DNA from 4 places in the Bacillus altaicus genome. Region 4 is predicted to be linked to each of the others. Evidence: a T-box and tRNA genes for the amino acid it is inferred to sense, from the RefSeq annotation. Region 4 holds a T-box; the other regions hold tRNA genes.
The links. The T-box of region 4 lies ahead of thrS (threonine--tRNA ligase). A T-box ahead of a tRNA ligase gene usually reads a tRNA of that ligase, here a tRNA-Thr.
Positions count from the first base shown of each region.

Region 1 (4,057 bases), 1.4 Mb from region 4:
TACATCTGCTGCAGTACGGTTTACGTTATTTGTCAGTGTATCTACAATTACCATAGATCCGTTTGGTCCAAAGCCTTCATAACGAAGCTCGTCATAGTTTTCTTCTGAACCGCCTTTTGCCTTTTCAATCGCACGGTCAATAATTGTTCTTGGCACGTTGTATGTTTTCGCACGTTCTAATACAACTCTTAACGTTTGGTTTGATTCTGGATCTGGCTCGCCTTGTTTTGCTGCCACATAAATTTCACGTCCAAATTTCGCATATATACGGCTTGTATTTGCATCTTTTGATGCTTTTTTTTCTTTAATATTGTTCCATTTACGGCCCATACTTTCCACTCTCTTTCCCATTTTAAATCTACATAAAAATATTAATATGAAATATAATGTGTATTCAACACATTTTTAAAAGAAATATAAAAAGTTCATTTTTGATTCATATTACAGACATAATATAAATCATTATCATTTTGTTCTTTCGACAAGTTATATTATACATGAATTCCTAAGTTTATTACGAATTTTAGAATCACATAGCATAATTTAACAAAAAAAACCCTAACATTTCTGTTAGGGTCTTTTTTAATTCACCGATACCGATGGTCGGGGTCGAACCGACACTCCCGAAGGAACACGATTTTGAGTCGTGCGCGTCTGCCAATTCCGCCACATCGGCATAAAATAAAGGCGGCAACCGGATTTGAACCGGTGGTAAAGGTTTTGCAGACCTCTGCCTTACCACTTGGCTATGCCGCCATATGAAGTTAAAATGGAGCGGAAGACGGGATTCGAACCCGCGACCCCAACCTTGGCAAGGTTGTATTCTACCACTGAACTACTTCCGCAAAAATGGCTGGGCTAGCTGGATTCGAACCAGCGCATGACGGAGTCAAAGTCCGTTGCCTTACCGCTTGGCTATAGCCCACCGAAGTTTTACTTAATTATATGTAAGTATCCATTAATTTATTTGTAATTTTAAAAAATAAAAATGGGGCGACTGATGGGAATTGAACCCACGAATGCCGGAGCCACAATCCGGTGCGTTAACCACTTCGCCACAACCGCCATGTTGTGTTTATATATTTGGCAGGGGCAGTAGGAATTGAACCCACACTGGAGGTTTTGGAGACCTCAGTTCTACCTTTAAACTATGCCCCTATATAACTGGTGGAGGGGGGCAGATTCGAACTGCCGAACCCAAAGGAGCGGATTTACAGTCCGCCGCGTTTAGCCACTTCGCTACCCCTCCGAAACTTACATGGTGCCGGCTAGAGGACTTGAACCCCCAACCTACTGATTACAAGTCAGTTGCTCTACCAATTGAGCTAAGCCGGCATATTTTATTAAAATGGTGGCTCGGGACGGAATCGAACCGCCGACACGAGGATTTTCAGTCCTCTGCTCTACCGACTGAGCTACCGAGCCTTATTAAAATGGCGGTCCCGACCGGGGTCGAACCGGCGATCTCCTGCGTGACAGGCAGGCATGTTAACCACTACACCACGGGACCATTTGGTTGCGGGGACAGGATTTGAACCTGCGACCTTCGGATTATGAGCCCGACGAGCTACCGTACTGCTCCACCCCGCGATAATATTATTTATATAATTATATGATAAGTGTTAGCAACCACATTACGAAAATGTTTGGTTGCGGGGACAGGATTTGAACCTGCGACCTTCGGGTTATGAGCCCGACGAGCTACCGTACTGCTCCACCCCGCGACAATATTATTCATATAATTTATATGGTGGAGGATGACGGGATCGAACCGCCGACCCCCTGCTTGTAAGGCAGGTGCTCTCCCAGCTGAGCTAATCCTCCAAAAGTGGTGACCCGTACGGGATTCGAACCCGTGTTACCGCCGTGAAAGGGCGGTGTCTTAACCACTTGACCAACGGGCCAAATATTATAAAATGCTTATGGCGGAGAGCAAGGGATTCGAACCCTTGATACGCTTGTGACGTATACACGATTTCCAATCGTGCTCCTTCGGCCAACTCGGACAGCTCTCCAATGGCTCCGCAGGTAGGAATCGAACCTACGACCGATCGGTTAACAGCCGATAGCTCTACCGCTGAGCTACTGCGGAATAATATTGCCTGGCAACGTCCTACTCTCACAGGGACAAGGTCCCAACTACCATCGGCGCTAGAGAGCTTAACTTCCGTGTTCGGTATGGGAACGGGTGTGACCTCTCTGCCATCATTACCAGACTATATTCGCTTGAGACAAACATTATTATACTTGATTCACTTAGAAAGTCAATAAGTTTTTTATATTCTCTCAAAACTAGATAACATTAGCTTCATATTATATGGTTAAGTCCTCGATCTATTAGTATTCGTCAGCTCCACATGTCACCATGCTTCCACCTCGAACCTATCAACCTGATCATCTTTCAGGGATCTTACTAGCTTACGCTATGGGAAATCTCATCTTGAGGGGGGCTTCATGCTTAGATGCTTTCAGCACTTATCCCTTCCGCACATAGCTACCCAGCTATGCCCTTGGCAGAACAACTGGTACACCAGCGGTGCGTCCATCCCGGTCCTCTCGTACTAAGGACAGCTCCTCTCAAATTTCCTGCGCCCACGACGGATAGGGACCGAACTGTCTCACGACGTTCTGAACCCAGCTCGCGTACCGCTTTAATGGGCGAACAGCCCAACCCTTGGGACCGACTACAGCCCCAGGATGCGATGAGCCGACATCGAGGTGCCAAACCTCCCCGTCGATGTGGACTCTTGGGGGAGATAAGCCTGTTATCCCCGGGGTAGCTTTTATCCGTTGAGCGATGGCCCTTCCATGCGGAACCACCGGATCGACTAAGCCCGACTTTCGTCCCTGCTCGACTTGTAGGTCTCGCAGTCAAGCTCCCTTATGCCTTTGCACTCTACGAATGATTTCCAACCATTCTGAGGGAACCTTTGGGCGCCTCCGTTACACTTTAGGAGGCGACCGCCCCAGTCAAACTGCCCACCTGACACTGTCTCCCGGGTCGATAAGACCCGTAGGTTAGAATTTCAATACAGTCAGGGCGGTATCCCACCAGCGCCTCCACCGAAGCTAGCGCTCCGGTTTCAATGGCTCCCGCCTATCCTGTACAAACTGTACCAAAATTCAATATCAGGCTACAGTAAAGCTCCACGGGGTCTTTCCGTCCTGTCGCGGGTAACCTGCATCTTCACAGGTACTATAATTTCACCGAGTCTCTGGTTGAGACAGTGCCCAAATCGTTACACCTTTCGTGCGGGTCGGAACTTACCCGACAAGGAATTTCGCTACCTTAGGACCGTTATAGTTACGGCCGCCGTTTACTGGGGCTTCAGTTCAGAGCTTCGCTTACGCTAACCCCTCTCCTTAACCTTCCAGCACCGGGCAGGTGTCAGCCCCTATACTTCGCCTTACGGCTTCGCAGAGACCTGTGTTTTTGCTAAACAGTCGCTTGGGCCTATTCACTGCGGCTTTCCGTTAAGAAAGCACCCCTTCTCCGAAGTTACGGGGTCATTTTGCCGAGTTCCTTAACCAGAGTTCTCTCGCACACCTTAGGATTCTCTCCTCGCCTACCTGTGTCGGTTTGCGGTACAGGCACCTTTTATCTCGCTAGAAGCTTTTCTTGGCAGCGGGGAATCAAAGACTTCGCTCCATAAGGAGCTTCCCCATCACAGCTCAGCCTTCACGATAAGCGGATTTGCCTACTTATCAGCCTAACTGCTTGGACGTGCACAACCAATCGCACGCTTCTTCTATCCTTCTGCGTCCCTCCATTGCTCAAACGATAAAGAGGTGGTACAGGAATATCAACCTGTTGTCCATCGCCTACGCCTGTCGGCCTCGGCTTAGGTCCTGACTAACCCTGAGCGGACGAGCCTTCCTCAGGAAACCTTAGGCATTCGGTGGACGGGATTCTCACCCGTCTTTCGCTACTCATACCGGCATTCTCACTTCTAAGCGCTCCACCAGTCCTTCCGGTCTGACTTCACTGCACTTAGAACGCTCCCCTACCACTGATACCATTGGTATCAATTCGCAGCTTCGGTGGTGTATTTAGCCC
Region 1 covers NZ_CM143394.1:4,880,559-4,884,615, forward strand. Annotated here, with positions in the region: gene ACE38F_RS25160 (YebC/PmpR family DNA-binding transcriptional regulator) at 1-330, opposite strand, end outside; tRNA gene ACE38F_RS25165 (tRNA-Leu) at 595-676, opposite strand; tRNA gene ACE38F_RS25170 (tRNA-Cys) at 686-756, opposite strand; tRNA gene ACE38F_RS25175 (tRNA-Gly) at 771-845, opposite strand; tRNA gene ACE38F_RS25180 (tRNA-Gln) at 851-925, opposite strand; tRNA gene ACE38F_RS25185 (tRNA-His) at 990-1,065, opposite strand; tRNA gene ACE38F_RS25190 (tRNA-Trp) at 1,085-1,158, opposite strand; tRNA gene ACE38F_RS25195 (tRNA-Tyr) at 1,166-1,249, opposite strand; tRNA gene ACE38F_RS25200 (tRNA-Thr) at 1,260-1,335, opposite strand; tRNA gene ACE38F_RS25205 (tRNA-Phe) at 1,350-1,425, opposite strand; tRNA gene ACE38F_RS25210 (tRNA-Asp) at 1,435-1,510, opposite strand; tRNA gene ACE38F_RS25215 (tRNA-Met) at 1,514-1,590, opposite strand; tRNA gene ACE38F_RS25220 (tRNA-Met) at 1,648-1,724, opposite strand; tRNA gene ACE38F_RS25225 (tRNA-Val) at 1,749-1,824, opposite strand; tRNA gene ACE38F_RS25230 (tRNA-Glu) at 1,830-1,904, opposite strand; tRNA gene ACE38F_RS25235 (tRNA-Ser) at 1,924-2,015, opposite strand; tRNA gene ACE38F_RS25240 (tRNA-Asn) at 2,018-2,092, opposite strand; rRNA gene rrf (5S ribosomal RNA) at 2,101-2,216, opposite strand; rRNA gene ACE38F_RS25250 (23S ribosomal RNA) at 2,318-4,057, opposite strand, start outside.
Region 1: it has a tRNA-Thr gene. The T-box ahead of thrS (threonine--tRNA ligase) is inferred to sense a tRNA for this amino acid. The anticodon was not compared.

Region 2 (4,057 bases), 310 kb from region 4:
GGAAGCTCCTTATGGAGCGAAGTCTTTGATTCCCCGCTGCCAAGAAAAGCTTCTAGCGAGATAAAAGGTGCCTGTACCGCAAACCGACACAGGTAGGCGAGGAGAGAATCCTAAGGTGTGCGAGAGAACTCTGGTTAAGGAACTCGGCAAAATGACCCCGTAACTTCGGGAGAAGGGGTGCTTTCTTAACGGAAAGCCGCAGTGAATAGGCCCAAGCGACTGTTTAGCAAAAACACAGGTCTCTGCGAAGCCGTAAGGCGAAGTATAGGGGCTGACACCTGCCCGGTGCTGGAAGGTTAAGGAGAGGGGTTAGCGTAAGCGAAGCTCTGAACTGAAGCCCCAGTAAACGGCGGCCGTAACTATAACGGTCCTAAGGTAGCGAAATTCCTTGTCGGGTAAGTTCCGACCCGCACGAAAGGTGTAACGATTTGGGCACTGTCTCAACCAGAGACTCGGTGAAATTATAGTACCTGTGAAGATGCAGGTTACCCGCGACAGGACGGAAAGACCCCGTGGAGCTTTACTGTAGCCTGATATTGAATTTTGGTACAGTTTGTACAGGATAGGCGGGAGCCATTGAAACCGGAGCGCTAGCTTCGGTGGAGGCGCTGGTGGGATACCGCCCTGACTGTATTGAAATTCTAACCTACGGGTCTTATCGACCCGGGAGACAGTGTCAGGTGGGCAGTTTGACTGGGGCGGTCGCCTCCTAAAGTGTAACGGAGGCGCCCAAAGGTTCCCTCAGAATGGTTGGAAATCATTCGTAGAGTGCAAAGGCATAAGGGAGCTTGACTGCGAGACCTACAAGTCGAGCAGGGACGAAAGTCGGGCTTAGTGATCCGGTGGTTCCGCATGGAAGGGCCATCGCTCAACGGATAAAAGCTACCCCGGGGATAACAGGCTTATCTCCCCCAAGAGTCCACATCGACGGGGAGGTTTGGCACCTCGATGTCGGCTCATCGCATCCTGGGGCTGTAGTCGGTCCCAAGGGTTGGGCTGTTCGCCCATTAAAGCGGTACGCGAGCTGGGTTCAGAACGTCGTGAGACAGTTCGGTCCCTATCCGTCGTGGGCGCAGGAAATTTGAGAGGAGCTGTCCTTAGTACGAGAGGACCGGGATGGACGCACCGCTGGTGTACCAGTTGTTCTGCCAAGGGCATAGCTGGGTAGCTATGTGCGGAAGGGATAAGTGCTGAAAGCATCTAAGCATGAAGCCCCCCTCAAGATGAGATTTCCCATAGCGTAAGCTAGTAAGATCCCTGAAAGATGATCAGGTTGATAGGTTCGAGGTGGAAGCATGGTGACATGTGGAGCTGACGAATACTAATAGATCGAGGACTTAACCATATAATATGAAGCTAATGTTATCTAGTTTTGAGAGAATATAAAAAACTTATTGACTTTAAATGTCGAATAAGTTATGATAATTCTTGTCTTAAATGAATACAGTCTGGTAATGATGGCAGAGAGGTCACACCCGTTCCCATACCGAACACGGAAGTTAAGCTCTCTAGCGCCGATGGTAGTTGGGACCTTGTCCCTGTGAGAGTAGGACGTTGCCAGGCAATTCGGAGGATTAGCTCAGCTGGGAGAGCACCTGCCTTACAAGCAGGGGGTCGGCGGTTCGATCCCGTCATCCTCCACCATTTAGCCGACTTAGCTCAATTGGTAGAGCAACTGACTTGTAATCAGTAGGTTGGGGGTTCAAGTCCTCTAGTCGGCACCAGAAAATCATGGCGGTTGTGGCGAAGTGGTTAACGCACCGGATTGTGGCTCCGGCACTCGTGGGTTCAATTCCCATCAGTCGCCCCATTTTTTCTTTTGAAATATATAATATGCGGGTGTGGCGGAATTGGCAGACGCACTAGACTTAGGATCTAGCGCCTTTGGCGTGGGGGTTCGACTCCCTTCACCCGCACTTTTAATAAAATAACTCATACATGTCTTGCGGAAGTAGTTCAGTGGTAGAATACAACCTTGCCAAGGTTGGGGTCGCGGGTTCGAATCCCGTCTTCCGCTCCAATTTTCAATATGACATGCCGGGGTGGCGGAACAGGCAGACGCACAGGACTTAAAATCCTGCGGTGGGTGACCACCGTGCGGGTTCGACCCCCGCCCTCGGCACCATATGCGCCCGTAGCTCAATTGGATAGAGCGTTTGACTACGGATCAAGAGGTTAGGGGTTCGACTCCTCTCGGGCGCGTTTTTATTAACGGGAAGTGGCTCAGCTTGGTAGAGCACCTGGTTTGGGACCAGGGGGTCGCAGGTTCAAATCCTGTCTTCCCGATTTTTTCAAAATATGGGGCCTTAGCTCAGCTGGGAGAGCGCCTGCCTTGCACGCAGGAGGTCAGCGGTTCGATCCCGCTAGGCTCCACTTATTTGAATATCACTTATGGCGGTGTAGCTCAGCTGGCTAGAGCGTACGGTTCATACCCGTGAGGTCGGGGGTTCGATCCCCTCCGCCGCTACCATAAGGACCTTTAGCTCAGCTGGTTAGAGCAGACGGCTCATAACCGTCCGGTCGTAGGTTCGAGTCCTACAAGGTCCACCACTCAAAGTTCATATCTTGGAGGTATACCCAAGTTCGGCTGAAGGGATCGGTCTTGAAAACCGACAGGCGGCGAGAGTCGCGCGGGGGTTCGAATCCCTCTACCTCCTCCATTTTTTCTAAATTAAATATTATATCATCGCGGGGTGGAGCAGTACGGTAGCTCGTCGGGCTCATAACCCGAAGGTCGCAGGTTCAAATCCTGTCCCCGCAACCAAATGGTCCCGTGGTGTAGTGGTTAACATGCCTGCCTGTCACGCAGGAGATCGCCGGTTCGACCCCGGTCGGGACCGCCATTTTTTTACATAAAGGCTCGGTAGCTCAGTCGGTAGAGCAGAGGACTGAAAATCCTCGTGTCGGCGGTTCGATTCCGTCCCGAGCCACCATTTTGAAATCGCAAGCCGGCTTAGCTCAATTGGTAGAGCAACTGACTTGTAATCAGTAGGTTGGGGGTTCAAGTCCTCTAGCCGGCACCACTTTCAAAATGAGCCATTAGCTCAGTTGGTAGAGCATCTGACTTTTAATCAGAGGGTCGAAGGTTCGAATCCTTCATGGCTCACCATTTTTAATTTAATGCGGGTGTAGTTTAGTGGTAAAACAAGAGCCTTCCAAGCTCTGGTCGAGAGTTCGATTCTCTTCACCCGCTTTTTATGGGCCTATAGCTCAGCTGGTTAGAGCGCACGCCTGATAAGCGTGAGGTCGATGGTTCGAGTCCATTTAGGCCCACCATAATTATTCCGCAGTAGCTCAGTGGTAGAGCTATCGGCTGTTAACCGATCGGTCGTAGGTTCGAGTCCTACCTGCGGAGCCATACTATAGAGAAGTACCCAAGTGGCTCAAGGGGCTCCCCTGCTAAGGGAGTAGATCGCAAACGCGGTGCGAGGGTTCGAATCCCTTCTTCTCTGCCATATTTTGGCCCGTTGGTCAAGTGGTTAAGACACCGCCCTTTCACGGCGGTAACACGGGTTCGAATCCCGTACGGGTCATACTAAAAGAGATAGCATAATCTGCTATCTCTTTTTTGTTGTATAAAAGTGGACTTTGGATAGTCTATTTTTTTATGGATTTTTGTATACTTTTTTCTATTTGAATCGTCTAACTAATAGAAAGATTTGGAAATGGAACAGAAAAAGATTTCCTTTTAGCAATTCAAAATGGTTTAGATCAAAAGGGAAAGTATTATGAGGAATATAAGCGTATATATGACTACCTAAAAGGAAAGAAAACAAAACCAAGTGAGCAAGATGTAAAAGTCATTGGAGTAGTCGTAACAGGAACGGCTGCGGATTTACAAAAATTAAACGGTCAAAATTACGTAAAAGCGGCTATATTAGGAGCTACTGCGGAAAACAAATAGTATAAATAGAAGAAGCTGTCTCTAAATAGGTGATCTATTGGAGGCAGTTTTTTTATGGGGCTAATGTTGTCGGGTTTTGTCGGTAAGTCGATATACCTTGTCGAATCGTTGATATATTTTGAGTTACGATAGATATATCCCAAAAATCGTTGA
Region 2 covers NZ_CM143394.1:862,577-866,633, forward strand. Annotated here, with positions in the region: rRNA gene ACE38F_RS04415 (23S ribosomal RNA) at 1-1,345, shown strand, start outside; rRNA gene rrf (5S ribosomal RNA) at 1,448-1,563, shown strand; tRNA gene ACE38F_RS04425 (tRNA-Val) at 1,569-1,644, shown strand; tRNA gene ACE38F_RS04430 (tRNA-Thr) at 1,649-1,724, shown strand; tRNA gene ACE38F_RS04435 (tRNA-His) at 1,735-1,810, shown strand; tRNA gene ACE38F_RS04440 (tRNA-Leu) at 1,836-1,916, shown strand; tRNA gene ACE38F_RS04445 (tRNA-Gly) at 1,946-2,020, shown strand; tRNA gene ACE38F_RS04450 (tRNA-Leu) at 2,037-2,125, shown strand; tRNA gene ACE38F_RS04455 (tRNA-Arg) at 2,129-2,202, shown strand; tRNA gene ACE38F_RS04460 (tRNA-Pro) at 2,213-2,286, shown strand; tRNA gene ACE38F_RS04465 (tRNA-Ala) at 2,301-2,373, shown strand; tRNA gene ACE38F_RS04470 (tRNA-Met) at 2,394-2,470, shown strand; tRNA gene ACE38F_RS04475 (tRNA-Ile) at 2,474-2,550, shown strand; tRNA gene ACE38F_RS04480 (tRNA-Ser) at 2,568-2,660, shown strand; tRNA gene ACE38F_RS04485 (tRNA-Met) at 2,688-2,764, shown strand; tRNA gene ACE38F_RS04490 (tRNA-Asp) at 2,768-2,843, shown strand; tRNA gene ACE38F_RS04495 (tRNA-Phe) at 2,858-2,933, shown strand; tRNA gene ACE38F_RS04500 (tRNA-Thr) at 2,948-3,023, shown strand; tRNA gene ACE38F_RS04505 (tRNA-Lys) at 3,034-3,109, shown strand; tRNA gene ACE38F_RS04510 (tRNA-Gly) at 3,123-3,193, shown strand; tRNA gene ACE38F_RS04515 (tRNA-Ile) at 3,200-3,276, shown strand; tRNA gene ACE38F_RS04520 (tRNA-Asn) at 3,284-3,358, shown strand; tRNA gene ACE38F_RS04525 (tRNA-Ser) at 3,365-3,455, shown strand; tRNA gene ACE38F_RS04530 (tRNA-Glu) at 3,462-3,533, shown strand; partial or broken gene ACE38F_RS04535 (anti sigma factor C-terminal domain-containing protein) at 3,659-3,904, shown strand.
Region 2: it has a tRNA-Thr gene. The T-box ahead of thrS (threonine--tRNA ligase) is inferred to sense a tRNA for this amino acid. The anticodon was not compared.

Region 3 (4,057 bases), 1.6 Mb from region 4:
AAGGGTTGGGCTGTTCGCCCATTAAAGCGGTACGCGAGCTGGGTTCAGAACGTCGTGAGACAGTTCGGTCCCTATCCGTCGTGGGCGCAGGAAATTTGAGAGGAGCTGTCCTTAGTACGAGAGGACCGGGATGGACGCACCGCTGGTGTACCAGTTGTTCTGCCAAGGGCATAGCTGGGTAGCTATGTGCGGAAGGGATAAGTGCTGAAAGCATCTAAGCATGAAGCCCCCCTCAAGATGAGATTTCCCATAGCGTAAGCTAGTAAGATCCCTGAAAGATGATCAGGTTGATAGGTTCGAGGTGGAAGCATGGTGACATGTGGAGCTGACGAATACTAATAGATCGAGGACTTAACCATATAATATGAAGCAATGTTATCTAGTATTGAAGGAATATGCCTTCAATAGTTTGGTGACGATGGCAGAGAGGTCACACCCGTTCCCATACCGAACACGGAAGTTAAGCTCTCTAGCGCCGATGGTAGTTGGGACCTTGTCCCTGTGAGAGTAGGACGTCGCCAAGCAAAAACGAGAGAATATAAAAAACTTATTGACTTTATAAGTGAATCAAGTATAACAATGTTTGTCTCAAATGAATATAGTCTGGTAATGATGGCAGAGAGGCCACACCCGTTCCCATACCGAACACGGAAGTTAAGCTCTCTAGCGCCGATGGTAGTTGGGACCTTGTCCCTGTGAGAGTAGGACGTTGCCAGGCAAAATGGAGGATTAGCTCAGCTGGGAGAGCACCTGCCTTACAAGCAGGGGGTCGGCGGTTCGATCCCGTCATCCTCCACCATATATGTCGGAGGGGTAGCGAAGTGGCTAAACGCGGCGGACTGTAAATCCGCTCCTTTGGGTTCGGCAGTTCGAATCTGCCCCCCTCCACCATTTCTTAATTATTGGGCTATAGCCAAGCGGTAAGGCAACGGACTTTGACTCCGTCATGCGCTGGTTCGAATCCAGCTAGCCCAGCCATTAAGAGCCATTAGCTCAGTTGGTAGAGCATCTGACTTTTAATCAGAGGGTCGAAGGTTCGAATCCTTCATGGCTCACCATTTTCTTAAAAAAATATGCGGGTGTGGCGGAATTGGCAGACGCACCAGACTTAGGATCTGGCGCCTTTGGCGTGGGGGTTCGACTCCCTTCACCCGCACTTTTAATAAAATATCTCATACATGTCTTGCGGAAGTAGTTCAGTGGTAGAATACAACCTTGCCAAGGTTGGGGTCGCGGGTTCGAATCCCGTCTTCCGCTCCAATTTTCAATATGACATGCCGGGGTGGCGGAACAGGCAGACGCACAGGACTTAAAATCCTGCGGTGGGTGACCACCGTGCGGGTTCGACCCCCGCCCTCGGCACCATATGCGCCCGTAGCTCAATTGGATAGAGCGTTTGACTACGGATCAAGAGGTTAGGGGTTCGACTCCTCTCGGGCGCGCTTTTATTAACGGGAAGTGGCTCAGCTTGGTAGAGCACCTGGTTTGGGACCAGGGGGTCGCAGGTTCAAATCCTGTCTTCCCGATTTTCCCAAAAACATGGGGCCTTAGCTCAGCTGGGAGAGCGCCTGCCTTGCACGCAGGAGGTCAGCGGTTCGATCCCGCTAGGCTCCACTTTATTTTTTATATGTCGGAGGTATACCCAAGTTCGGCTGAAGGGATCGGTCTTGAAAACCGACAGGCGGCGAGAGTCGCGCGGGGGTTCGAATCCCTCTACCTCCTCCATTTTTTTAAAAAGTGGTTTAGTTACATATAAAAATGAATAAGATATTAATTTTTTCCTTCATGGAGGTATACCCAAGTTCGGCTGAAGGGATCGGTCTTGAAAACCGACAGGCGGCGAGAGTCGCGCGGGGGTTCGAATCCCTCTACCTCCTCCATTTATTTTTAAAACATAATATCGTCGCGGGGTGGAGCAGTACGGTAGCTCGTCGGGCTCATAACCCGAAGGTCGCAGGTTCAAATCCTGTCCCCGCAACCAATGGTCCCGTGGTGTAGTGGTTAACATGCCTGCCTGTCACGCAGGAGATCGCCGGTTCGACCCCGGTCGGGACCGCCATTTTATGTTGGCTCGGTAGCTCAGTCGGTAGAGCAGAGGACTGAAAATCCTCGTGTCGGCGGTTCGATTCCGTCCCGAGCCACCATTTTTTTTATTTTTTTTTATTTATGCCGGCTTAGCTCAATTGGTAGAGCAACTGACTTGTAATCAGTAGGTTGGGGGTTCAAGTCCTCTAGCCGGCACCATTTAGGGGCATAGTTTAAAGGTAGAACTGAGGTCTCCAAAACCTCCAGTGTGGGTTCAATTCCTACTGCCCCTGTAAATTATATGGGCCTATAGCTCAGCTGGTTAGAGCGCACGCCTGATAAGCGTGAGGTCGATGGTTCGAGTCCATTTAGGCCCACCATATATTCCGCAGTAGCTCAGTGGTAGAGCTATCGGCTGTTAACCGATCGGTCGTAGGTTCGAGTCCTACCTGCGGAGCCATGGCCCGTTGGTCAAGTGGTTAAGACACCGCCCTTTCACGGCGGTAACACGGGTTCGAATCCCGTACGGGTCATAAAAAAAGAGTCAGCATATTGCTGACTCTTTTTTATTATGTATAAGCCTCTTTTTATTACCTTATTTTCCTCAAATAAATAAAGGGATTTAGGAAAAGCTATGGTATGTATTAAAAGGAGGAGAGGAAAAATGACACAAGTTAGAGAACTTATGAGTACTCATATCGTACATTGTACCCCATTAGACAATGTATATGAGGCGGCTGTAAAAATGAAGGAAGAATCGGTTGGATTGATTCCTGTTATTGAAAATCAACAAGTAGTTGGGCTTGTTACTGATCGAGACTTAGTTGTTCGTGGGATTGCTGAAAAACATCCTGGATCTAATCAAATTACAAATGTAATGACAACAAACATTGTTTCAGTTTCTCCAGATGATCCTATTGAAAAAGCTACAGAATTAATGGCACAATATCAAATTAGACGGTTACCAGTAGTTGAGAGCGGTCAATTTGTTGGGATGCTAGCACTAGGTGATTTAGCTATAAGAAAATCAGCAGATGATCAAGCAGGGTTTGCTTTAAGTGAAATCTCGGTGCATACGGAATAAATTATGTATAAAGATCAGATACATTATTCTAGCATATATGGATTAAACTAATATGTTAGCGTGATGTATCTGAGACATTATATAATAAGTATAGAGTCAATATTTTTGACAGTTTTTTTAAATTTGTCATTCCTAATTTTTAATAAGAGAAAAAATGATATACTGAGAGATATAAGTATTATGAGAGATTTTGAATATAACAATATTTATTGTTAATGATGTAATAATGAATTAATATTTCCTACATAGATACAAAGGGAAGGGGAATTATATGAGGGCTGTACAGGGCGATCCAAATTGGAATTTGGTTACAGATACATATATAGAACCAAATAATTTCGCTGAGTTATTTTCTTTGCTTGTACCTTGTCATCCAAAAGGTGAAGGGAAAGAGCGAACTATATTAGTATGGAAAGAAAAAGAATTTTATAAAGAAGAAAATTTAGCTGCGTGTATCGTATATGGCATGAATAAAGTAAAAAATTTACCGCAGTTTCATAAAGATGAAATTCCAACTCTAGTACGTATTCTTCGTTTATGTCAAGAGATTGGTTGGTATGAAGAGGCGAATGCTTTTATGATAACCCAAGGGCTAGCTGAATTTGTCCAAACTTCATTGGAGTATGAAACATGGGATCTTTTGACGAAAGCAGTTGCTTTAAACTATTTAATTATTAAATATCGTATTGGTGAATTAACAGATGAGGATGTAGAAATTTGGGATCGAGTTAAATTTAATGAGAAATGTATAACAGATTGCAAACATCTATTATCTCATAAAGAAGTATTGGAATTTACATTTTTTTATATGTGTAAGCGAGCGAAAACACTATCAAAAGAGCAATTAAATAGTGATATGATGAGTCTGGCAATGTATTGTAATACTTTTGTGTATGATTTATATACACATGACTTATTACGAAAGTATCGTAAGTGTACAGACTTCCT
Region 3 covers NZ_CM143394.1:4,665,568-4,669,624, reverse strand. Annotated here, with positions in the region: rRNA gene ACE38F_RS24270 (23S ribosomal RNA) at 1-359, shown strand, start outside; rRNA gene rrf (5S ribosomal RNA) at 409-524, shown strand; rRNA gene rrf (5S ribosomal RNA) at 603-718, shown strand; tRNA gene ACE38F_RS24255 (tRNA-Val) at 724-799, shown strand; tRNA gene ACE38F_RS24250 (tRNA-Tyr) at 808-891, shown strand; tRNA gene ACE38F_RS24245 (tRNA-Gln) at 904-978, shown strand; tRNA gene ACE38F_RS24240 (tRNA-Lys) at 983-1,058, shown strand; tRNA gene ACE38F_RS24235 (tRNA-Leu) at 1,076-1,156, shown strand; tRNA gene ACE38F_RS24230 (tRNA-Gly) at 1,186-1,260, shown strand; tRNA gene ACE38F_RS24225 (tRNA-Leu) at 1,277-1,365, shown strand; tRNA gene ACE38F_RS24220 (tRNA-Arg) at 1,369-1,442, shown strand; tRNA gene ACE38F_RS24215 (tRNA-Pro) at 1,453-1,526, shown strand; tRNA gene ACE38F_RS24210 (tRNA-Ala) at 1,542-1,614, shown strand; tRNA gene ACE38F_RS24205 (tRNA-Ser) at 1,633-1,725, shown strand; tRNA gene ACE38F_RS24200 (tRNA-Ser) at 1,788-1,880, shown strand; tRNA gene ACE38F_RS24195 (tRNA-Met) at 1,905-1,981, shown strand; tRNA gene ACE38F_RS24190 (tRNA-Asp) at 1,984-2,059, shown strand; tRNA gene ACE38F_RS24185 (tRNA-Phe) at 2,069-2,144, shown strand; tRNA gene ACE38F_RS24180 (tRNA-Thr) at 2,169-2,244, shown strand; tRNA gene ACE38F_RS24175 (tRNA-Trp) at 2,248-2,318, shown strand; tRNA gene ACE38F_RS24170 (tRNA-Ile) at 2,329-2,405, shown strand; tRNA gene ACE38F_RS24165 (tRNA-Asn) at 2,411-2,485, shown strand; tRNA gene ACE38F_RS24160 (tRNA-Glu) at 2,487-2,558, shown strand; gene ACE38F_RS24155 (CBS domain-containing protein) at 2,690-3,109, shown strand; gene ACE38F_RS24150 (DUF3965 domain-containing protein) at 3,381-4,057, shown strand, end outside.
Region 3: it has a tRNA-Thr gene. The T-box ahead of thrS (threonine--tRNA ligase) is inferred to sense a tRNA for this amino acid. The anticodon was not compared.

Region 4 (4,057 bases):
AGTTGGGAATGCGCCTTTGTATTCTTCAATTAAGAAGGCTACGAAACGTTCCATAGTTGATACAACACCACGGTGAATTACAACTGGACGATGTTGTTTACCGTCTTCACCAACGTAAGTTAATTCAAAGCGTTCTGGAAGTAAGAAGTCTAATTGTACAGTTGAAAGTGTTTCGTCTTTTCCAAGTGCAGTACGAACTTGAACATCAAGTTTTGGACCATAGAATGCCGCTTCACCTTCAGCTTCATAGTAATCAAGACCCATTTCATCCATAGCTTCTTTTAACATACCTTGTGCTTTTTCCCACATCTCATCATCAGCATAATACTTTTTAGTATCTGCTGGGTCACGATAAGATAGACGGAATGAATAGTTTTCTAAACCGAAATCTTTGTACACTTCTAACGTTAAGTTTACAACACGTTTTAATTCTTCTTTAATTTGATCTGGACGAACGAAAATGTGCGCATCATTTAAAGTCATTCCGCGTACACGTTGTAATCCAGATAATGCTCCAGACATTTCATAGCGGTGCATTGTTCCAAGTTCCGCAATACGGATTGGTAATTCACGGTAGCTGTGAATATCATTTTTATAAACCATCATATGGTGAGGGCAGTTCATTGGACGAAGAACTAACTCTTCATTATCCATTTCCATTGATGGGAACATGCCATCACGGTAATGGTTCCAGTGACCAGAAGTTTCATAAAGCTCTCTACTTCCTAATACTGGAGTGTATACGTGATCATAGCCTAAGCTTGCTTCTTTATCAACGATATAACGCTCGATAATACGGCGAATTGTTGCACCTTTTGGTAACCAAAGTGGTAAACCTTGTCCTACTTTTTGGCTATTAGTAAATAGTTTTAACTCTTTACCTAATTTACGGTGATCGCGCTCTTTCGCTTCTTCAAGCATAAGTAAGTGCTCATCTAATTCTGCTTTCTTAACGAATCCAGTACCGTAAATACGTTGTAACATTTTATTATTGCTATCGCCGCGCCAGTAAGCACCAGCAACACTTAATAATTTAAACACTTTAATTTTCCCTGTAGATGGAAGGTGAACACCACGACAAAGGTCGAAGAATTCGCCTTGCTCATAGATTGAAATAACTGCATCTTCTGGAAGATCGTTAATTAAATCTAATTTTAACTCATCGCCGATTTCTTCAAAGCGACGAAGTGCTTCTGCACGTGGTACTTCATGACGAACGATTTCTAAGTTTTCGTTCACGATTTTTTGCATTTCTTTTTCGATTTTTTTGAAGTCTTCAACTGTAATTGCTTCTTCCATATCAATATCGTAGTAGAAGCCATTTTCGATTACTGGACCAATGCCAAGCTCAAGCTTAACATCTTTATATATACGTTTTAACGCTTGTGCTAAAAGGTGAGCTGTTGAATGGCGTAAAATATATAAGCCATCTTCAGAGTCTAATGTAATAATAGAAACTGCACCATCTTCTTCGATTGGTGTAACAAGGTCGATCATCTCATCGTTTAATTTTCCAGCCACAGCTTTTTTCTTTAAGCCTGGGCTAATAGAAGCTGCGATTTCTTCAGTTGTTACTCCTTTTGGAAACTCCTTCACAGCTCCATCAGGGAAAGTAATTTTAACTACATCTGCCATCACTGGTCACTCCTCTTTTTTTTCAAAATAAAAAACACTCATCCCATAAAAAGGGACGAGTGTTGAATTCGTGGTTCCACCCTTGTTCCAATTAACCTTATTGTTAATTGCTCAAGTTCAACATAACGGTGTTGTCCGTTAGCAATTACTAGAAAAACGTTCACTGCTAAAGTTTAGAGGTGGTAAGTAATAATCCCGTAATAGGAAGCTCGCACCCTAAGGCTTCCCTCTCTGAAAATCGTAGAAAACTACCCATGTCCTCATCATAACATTTCGATATATTTCATTTATGTAGGTAATTATATGCTCAAAAACTTAGAAAATCAAGGGCGTTACCTTTATTTTTTAAATTTTTCACGTTGCGCTCAAATTCATGTAATCCATGTAGTTGCACTCGTTCCTGAAATACATTTCGCAAAGTAATAATCATATTATGATCTTGTTCTTTCGTATATAAATAAATCTTTTTCGGCGAAATAGAAAGAAGTGGTGCAATTACTTTCGTATCAATATATACATCCTGTTTCTTTAATAATTCTTCATCTATATATTGAACCAATTTATCCTGTTTTAAACGTCTACCTTTATCATCATAGAAAATAAAACTTTCATCAAAAATAAGATGCACACAGGACAAACGTGATTTCCGGCTACTTACTTGTTGGCGAAGTGTCTCAATGAACATTTGATATTCCTGCTCCATCTTATACTCATCAATTGCAACTTCAGCAAGCCTAGCTATCATTTCCCTATATGTACGAAGACGAAAACGAACGTATGATGAAAACGAGAATGAGAGCGGATCACAAAGCCAATCATTCAAAGACGACGCAATATAAGATTCAAATTTTTGACGTGTTAAATCACGAGCTACTCCTTTTCTTCTTTCCTTTAAAATCTCATGTGCCATATGCAATATTTGATAGCACTCTTCTTGTTCTTCATAAAAAAACTTTTCCTTTAAAATGGTGTGAATCCATTCATTTTGTTTCACATTCATAATGAAATATAGTAATACTGGCAATAAAATCTTTTCAATATAATTCGATTCACATAATGGTATATGGATAACAACCTTTTGTTCGTTTAAATATACACTTGTTTCCTTATATAAGGATTCCGTTCTTTTCGTTAGTTGTCTGTATACGTGCACAGCATCATTTTTTTCTTCGAAGCAAATTTCAATCACTTTTGTCCCCCCCTTTATCCCCGCTCTAAAGGATTGCATCTATACGTTACAAATCCTATAAGAGTCCGATCTATGGAAGTTCACTCTTAGTAGAAACCTATCTCCCATTGTTAGAACATCCACTCGATATGGCTTGCTAATTTTATATATATTAAGGGAGGGAGAAAAAAATGATACAAGCTACTCTGAAAAAATGATTAAAATAAAAAAGAGCAAGCTTCTCAGCTCGCTCTTTACTTATTACGACGGTTCTTCCCGCCAATTGGGATTGGCTTCGCTAAATATTTAATTCGTTCCATAATACGGGCCGCTTTCATCTCTTCTGCTTCACCGCGCTGTGTATACGTTAAATGATGTTCCAACTGTTTGAAATCAAAGTTAGATGTAAAGAACGTCGGTAAGTTTTCCAACATACGGAACTGTAAGATTGCACCGAGTACATCATCACGTACAAAACTTGACATCGCTTCTGCCCCGATATCATCTAACATTAATACTTGTACACGTTTGACAGCATCAATCTTTCCGCTAATCGAATTATCTTGAATCGAACTTTTGATTTCACGTAAAAATTCAGGGAAGTATACGAGCATCGAACTAATTTTCTTTCGCGCAAGCTCATTTGCAATTGCCCCTAAAAGATACGTTTTCCCTACACCAAATTTACCGTACAAATATAAACCTTGTGCTTTTTTACCTGGTTCGTATGTGTTTAAAAATTCATTCGTTGCACCTATTGCATCAATACGTGCATCTAAATCTGAAGGGTCTAAATTTTCCATAGTTGCCTGCAAAATGTCAACTGGCATATATACACTTTGAACAAGTTTTTCATATTTTTTTCTCTCATCATATGCTACTTTTCTAATACAACGATCGTATTGAATATCAATCATCTTACCTTGGATGACGAGCTTCGGCTCATATCCTTGTAGCATATTTTTACATGACCCTAAATCTGGACAATCCGCACACCCTACACTTTGTCCAATATATTCATATAACTTCACAAGACTTCGTTCAATCATAGAAGTCGTTACTTCACCTTTATGTTCGTCTATAAATTCTTTCACACGAGGGTGCGCCATCACTTCTGCCTTTAAGACTTCATATCTATTTTTAAAGTTTTTATTTTCCATTAATTTCGTAAATGAATTTTGAATATGCTCCATTTTCTCACCTCAAAGAGCGTTCATTTTCTTTTATTAATCACGCTTATATTTTTTCAATACT
Region 4 covers NZ_CM143394.1:1,173,342-1,177,398, reverse strand. Annotated here, with positions in the region: gene thrS (threonine--tRNA ligase) at 1-1,635, opposite strand, end outside; T-box leader at 1,684-1,911, opposite strand; gene ytxC (putative sporulation protein YtxC) at 1,943-2,824, opposite strand; gene dnaI (primosomal protein DnaI) at 3,058-3,996, opposite strand; gene ACE38F_RS06180 (replication initiation and membrane attachment family protein) at 4,030-4,057, opposite strand, start outside.